One region of the Pseudomonas sp. GW822-FHT02D10 genome, then DNA from elsewhere that is predicted to be linked to it. Evidence: predicted binding sites of a transcription regulator. Region 1 holds the regulator's gene; the other holds the start of a gene.
What was found. The regulator FliA, encoded in region 1, starts transcription of late flagellar genes. The targets are predictions, from matches to a motif close to CTAAAGTTTNNNNNNNNNNNGCCGNTAA.
Positions count from the first base shown of each region.

Region 2: a site for FliA is predicted at 2,171-2,198, ahead of AC1RPZ_RS24865 (methyl-accepting chemotaxis protein). Genes of this name have one in related genera too.

Region 1 is NZ_JBXAOB010000020.1:3,908-7,222, forward strand. It holds gene flhF (flagellar biosynthesis GTPase FlhF) at 1-614, shown strand, start outside; gene fleN (flagellar synthesis regulator FleN) at 729-1,559, shown strand; gene fliA (RNA polymerase sigma factor FliA) at 1,556-2,296, shown strand; gene AC1RPZ_RS24205 (chemotaxis response regulator CheY) at 2,461-2,832, shown strand; gene AC1RPZ_RS24210 (protein phosphatase CheZ) at 2,864-3,315, shown strand, end outside.
Region 2 is NZ_JBXAOB010000021.1:40,549-43,863, reverse strand. It holds gene AC1RPZ_RS24870 (hypothetical protein) at 1-316, opposite strand, end outside; gene AC1RPZ_RS24865 (methyl-accepting chemotaxis protein) at 430-2,055, opposite strand; gene AC1RPZ_RS24860 (transporter) at 2,335-3,315, shown strand, end outside.

The DNA of each region.
Region 1 (3,315 bases):
TGGCCAAGCTGGCCGCGCGTTATGTGCTCAAGTACGGCGCGCAGAACATCGCGCTGGTGAGCATGGACAGCTACCGCATTGGTGCTCAGGAACAACTGAAGACCCTGGGGCGTATCCTCAATGTCCCGGTGACTCACGTCGACCCGGGCCAATCCCTGGCGCAAGCCCTTGATCCGCTGCTGCGCAAGCGTGTGGTGTTGATCGACACCGCCGGTCTGCAGGCCAGTGATCCGGCGTTGCGCATGCAACTGGAAAGCCTGGCCGGTCGCGGGATCAAGTCGAAGAATTATCTGGTGCTGGCCACTACCAGCCAGAAACAGGTGCTGACCGCCGCTTATCACAGCTACAAGCGTTGCGGGCTGGCAGGCTGCATCCTGACTAAACTGGATGAAACGGCGAGCCTGGGCGAAGTGTTGAGCCTGGCAATCAGTCACGAATTACCTGTCGCTTATCTGACCGACGGGCCACGGATTCCGGATGATCTACATTTACCGCGCCGGCATCAGTTGGTCAGTCGCGCCGTTAGCGTGCAGATGCAGGAAGAACCCAGCGAAGAAGCCATGGCTGATATGTTCGCTGACCTCTACCACAGCCCGACCAAGCGCGTCGGCTGAGGTAATAATGAATAGATTTGTATCTACATCGATGGCCTGCCATGCATTGTTCCGAAGTGAACGCGCAGCCAGTCATGTAGCCCGCGTCTAAGCAAGACAAGGTAAAGAACGAACATGGGCAGCATGCATCCCGTACAGGTGATCGCGGTGACCGGCGGCAAGGGTGGCGTCGGGAAGACTAATGTGTCAGTAAACTTGTCCCTGGCTCTTGCTGAGCTCGGCCGGCGCGTCATGCTGCTGGACGCCGATCTGGGGCTGGCGAACGTCGACGTCCTGCTGGGGCTCACGCCCAAGCGTACGCTGGCCGACGTCATCGAAGGGCGCTGTGAGCTGCGCGATGTATTACTTCAGGGGCCGGGCGGAATTCGTATTGTTCCAGCAGCGTCCGGTACCCAGAGCATGGTTCACCTCAGCCCAGCCCAGCATGCTGGCCTGATTCAGGCGTTCAGCGACATTGGCGATAATCTCGACGTATTGGTGATCGACACGGCGGCGGGTATTGGTGAATCGGTCGTCAGTTTTGTTCGCGCCGCCCAGGAAGTGTTGCTGGTGGTGTGCGACGAGCCGACGTCGATCACTGACGCCTATGCGCTGATCAAACTGCTCAACCGCGATTACGGCATGAACCGCTTCCGGGTGCTGGCCAACATGGCGCAAAGCCCTCAGGAAGGGCGAAACCTGTTCGCCAAGTTGACCAAGGTCACGGATCGCTTCCTCGACGTCGCCTTACAATACGTCGGTGCGGTGCCTTACGACGAATGCGTGCGCAAGGCCGTGCAGAAGCAACGCGCCGTGTATGAAGCCTTTCCTCGTTCCAAATGTGCGCTGGCGTTCAAGGCCATCGCGCAGAAGGTCGATACCTGGCCACTGCCTGCCAACCCGCGTGGGCATCTGGAGTTTTTCGTCGAGCGTCTGGTGCAGCAAACTGCGGGTCCGGTTCTATGACAGCCAGCGGTTACAACCTGTACAAGAAGTCGGCGCGTGACGCGCAGTACGAACTGATCGAGCGTTACGCGCCACTGGTAAAACGTATTGCCTATCACCTGTTGGCGCGCTTGCCGGCCAGTGTTCAAGTCGAAGACCTGATCCAGGCCGGCATGATCGGTTTGCTCGAAGTGTCGACCAAATACGACGCGAGCAAAGGCGCGAGTTTTGAGACGTATGCGGGGATCCGCATCCGTGGTGCGATGCTCGATGAAGTCCGCAAGGGTGACTGGGCGCCACGCTCGGTCCACCGCAATACCCGGATGGTGAGTGATGCGATTCGCTCAATTGAAGCTAAAACCGGGCGCGACGCTAAAGATCACGAGGTTGCGGCCGAACTCCAATTGAGTCTCGACGATTATTACGGGATTTTGAACGACACCTTGGGCAGTCGCCTGTTCAGCTTCGACGATCTGTTGCAGGACGGCGAGCATGAAGGGCTGCACGAGGATGGCGCGAGTGCTCATCTCGAACCGTCGCGCGACCTGGAAGATGAACGTTTCCAGGCTGCACTGGCGGACGCGATTGCCAATTTGCCGGAGCGTGAGCGACTGGTGTTGGCGCTGTACTACGACGAAGAGCTGAACCTCAAGGAAATCGGTGAGGTCCTGGGGGTCAGTGAATCGCGGGTCAGCCAGTTACACAGCCAGTGCGCGGCCCGTTTGCGGGGGCGTTTGGGGGAGTGGCGAGCGCGCTGACAGCAGTGTGGGGACACTGCGAACGAAACAGGTATGGCGTAGCTGTGCCGGTCTTCATCCGTTGTGCTCCAGACAGTCGTTGAGTGCTCTACCTGATTGATTGAATGGCGTGTTCAGGTGCTGAACGCGTTTAAGACTGCTTGGAGGTCGAATTGGACAAGAACATGAAAATCCTCATCGTTGATGACTTCTCAACGATGCGGCGGATCATAAAAAACCTGTTGCGTGACCTTGGGTTCACCAACACGGTCGAGGCGGACGACGGTATTACCGCCATTCCCGTCCTCAACAGCGGGAGCATCGACTTTCTGGTAACGGACTGGAACATGCCGGGCATGACCGGTATCGATCTGCTGCGCCATGTGCGCGCCGATGAAAAGCTCAAGCATCTTCCGGTGCTGATGGTCACTGCCGAAGCCAAACGCGAGCAGATCATCGAAGCCGCTCAAGCCGGTGTAAACGGCTATGTGGTCAAACCCTTCACGGCCCAGGCGTTGAAAGAAAAAATCGAAAAAATATTCGAACGCATCGGTTGATGTGCGGAGCCACTGCGCCACGGGGGGAGCTATGGAGCAAAGAGAATCTTCACAGGGCGATTTCGAGTCGACCCTGAAAAAACATGCCCAGGAACTGGTCGAAAGCCTTGAAAAGGGCAGGTTCGGCGACGCTGTGCAATTGATCCATGAGCTCAATCAGACCCGTGACCGCGGCCTGTACCAGGAAGTGGGCAAGCTCACTCGCGAACTGCATAGCGCGATCGTCAATTTTCAGATTGACCCGCACATGCCGCAAGCCGAGGAAGTCTCACAGATCACGGATGCCACCGAGCGCCTGTCCTATGTGGTCAAACTGACCGAGGCGGCTGCGAATCGCACCATGGACCTGGTCGAGAACAGCACTCCGCTGGTCAATGGTCTGAGCACTGATGCCCAGGCTTTGAGCGCGGACTGGGGGCGTTTCATGCGCCGCGAAGTCGGTGCCGAAGAGTTCCGCGAACTGGCCCGGCGTGTCGACGGTTT
Region 2 (3,315 bases), on a different contig from region 1:
CATCCGCACTTTCCTGACTGGCCTGAGCCGCTTGCAGTTGTTGCTGTTGTTCCTGCAATAGCTTTTGCAATTCGGCGATCTGCTTGCGCAGCGTTTTCACCGCATCCGACTCACTGCTACTGCTGCTCGAACTGCTCCCACCCGACGCAGACGCACCACCGGCCGCGACTTTGCTGCTGTCGGCGGTCGAACTGCTCGTCGCGGTGCTGCTTTGAGTGGTGGTGCTTTGAGTGGTGTCGGTGCTGTCGCTGACGGCAGTCTTGCTGGCGGTAGTGGGCAGAGTCTGATGAATCGAGACCGATGTGATGCCGACCATGGGCGTTTCCTTCGATGAGGTTAGGGGTAACCGAATCATCGACGCGCAACACCCACACTTGAGAGTAATCGTGTACCGACACGGTTAGCGTGCCGATACACAGTCCCGTTTGGTCAGGCGCTCAGGCGCGCCGTCACCGCGCTCAACTGCCCCGACAAGCCGTGCAGATTATTGCTCGCCGCTTCAGTGCGCTGCACGTTATCCAGATTGGTACTGGCGATGCTGGTGATCTCGGTCAGGTTGCGCGAAATGTCTTCGGCGACCGAGGTCTGTTCTTCGGCTGCCGTGGCGATCTGGCGGTTCATGTCGCGAATCGCCTCCACCGACGCGGTAATGCGTTCAAGCATGGCCCCGGCCTGGGTGACCTGCTCGACACTCTCCTCGCTGCGCGACTGGCCGCTTTCGATGGCCTGCGCCGCGTCCACCGCGCCGGTCTGCACGCTCTGGATGATCTGGTTGATTTCGATGATCGACGCTGCCGTGCGCTGGGCCAGGCTGCGCACTTCATCGGCCACCACGGCAAACCCGCGCCCGGCTTCACCGGCCCGAGCGGCTTCGATGGCGGCGTTCAGCGCCAGTAAGTTAGTTTGCTCGGCGATGCCGCGAATCACTTCCAGCACCTTGCCGATGCGTCCGCTGTCGGTTTCCAGTTGGCGAATGACCGTGGCGGTGTTGGCAATTTCGCCGCGCATCCGGGTGATGGTGTGAATCGTGCCCTGCATGACCTTCTCGCCCTGTTGTGCCGACTGATCGGCATCATCGGCGGCCCGCGCCGCGTCGGCCGCATGACGCGCGACTTCCTGGGCGGTGGCAGACATTTCGTTCATCGCCGTAGCGACTTGATCGGTACGGTTGAACTGTTCGTTGGTGCCATGGGCCATCAACGTCGCAATCGAGCTCAACTCGCCGCTGGCGCTGTCCAGATCCGACGCGCTGCGCTGCAAACGACTGAAGGTCTCAGCAAGGAAATCGCGCAGCGTGTTGGCCGCGACCGCCAGCTTGCCCAACTCATCCTGACGATCATTCGCCACCCGCTCAGCGAAACGGCCCTGGCTCAATTGCGCGACGTATTCAATCAGTTTGCGGATCGGCTCCACCAGATTGCGGTTGACCAGCCACAGGCTGAACAGGCCAATCAGCAGGCCCGAAGCCAACATCACCAGGATTCCCAGCAACACCGTGCGATCGGCACTGGCGCTGATCAGCATCGACTGCTCGCGACCCTGCTTGCGCAATTCGTTGACCAACTCGCTCATCTGTTCACTGGTGGCACGGTCCACCCCTTTGACCGCGTTATCACCCGCCGTCGGGTCAGCACCCGCAGCCAGGAAAGCCTCCCGCCCCTTTTGATAAGCACCACCGAGAGCACGATGCGCATCGCGCAGGCTTTCAATGCGAGCCTTGAACGACGCTTCGATGCCCTGTTGCCGGGTCAACTCACCAAGGATGTTCTGTACATCGCCCTGACGATCCTCGAACTGCTTCCAGTATTTGTCCAGGTCGGTCGGCTGCTTGCCGCGCAACAGGACGTTTTTCCATTCCTGAACCTGAGCCTTGAATTGCAGGTTGGCTTCGTCAATCAGTTGCGAGGTATGCAACGGGCCTTCGATCAGGTTGCGATAGTTCTGCACCCCGCTGGAGAGAAAGTGAAAACAGGCCAAGGCAATCAGCAACATCGCGATCAGGCTACCGCTCAGCAGTGCCAGGATTTGAGCTCTCAGGGATTTTTGCAAAAACATCGAGTGATACTCATGACAGGGATAAGACACGCACCGAAGAGGCACGCAGGGTGTCCGGACCTCCCTGTCAACAACACGCGGGCCAGGCACCAAAGTGCCTGATCCTGCCTAGGCGTCATCGGCGCACGCCATGGTTTCTTGAAACCGACCCGACCGCCGGTAGAAGCCCCGGTTACAAGTCGAATCAAGCTGTCACAAAACTGTCAAACAGCGTTGCCATGATGCCGCTCATGTGAGCCTGTGAAACGTACGACAGGCACCTCCCCTCAGCGAGACGCCATGAACCACAGCATCGACCAACGCCACCGCGATTCTGACCTGTTCGGCCTGCTCTACGGTTTCAGCTTTCGCCCCGGCGAGCGCGGCCGCGAGATCGATTCGGCCAAGGCGTTGCAACGGCTGCAACAACCGGGCGCTGAGGACGAATTCCTCTGGCTGCACCTGAACCTCGCCCACGCCGCGTGCGAGCGCTGGATGAAAACGCATCTGGAGTTGCCGGAGGAATTCTTCGAAGCCTTGCACGAGGGCTCGCGCTCGACTCGCATCGAACACGTCGACTCGGCGCTGCTGGCGGTGGTCAACGACGTGGTGTTCAACCTCAGCAGCATGGTGTCTTCGGACGTCTCGACCCTTTGGGTCTGTGCCCGCAGTCGGTTAATCATCAGCGCGCGCCTGCAACCCTTGCACTCGGTAGACAAGCTGCGCTCCTCGGTCAAGGCCGGCGAGTGCTTTCGCTCGCCACTGGAGCTGCTCGTGCACTTGCTCCGCGATCAGGGCGAAGTGCTGACGCAAATCGTGCGCAAGACCAGCCAGAGCGTCGACCAGATCGAGGATGAGTTGCTGTCATCGCGGCTGTCCACCAACCGCGCCGAACTGGGCGCCAATCGTCGGGTGCTGGTGCGCTTGCAACGGCTGCTGGCGCTGGAGCCAGGTTCGTTGCTGCGCCTGCTCAATCGCCCGCCGCAGTGGTTGCAGAAAGAGGACGTCAAGGAGCTGCGCAAATCCACCGAGGAGTTCGCGCTGATCATCAACGACCTCACGGCGCTGGGCGAACGGATCAAGCTGTTGCAGGAAGAGATCGCCGCCAATCTCAACGAGCAAAGCAACCGCACGCTGTTCACCCTGACCGTGGTCACGGTGCTGGCGCTGCCGATCAACATCATTGCCGGTTTCTTCGGCATGAACGTCGGCGGCATCCCCCTTTCCGGCGACCCTGAAGGGTTCTGGATTCTGGTGGCACTGGTCGCAACGTTTACCGTA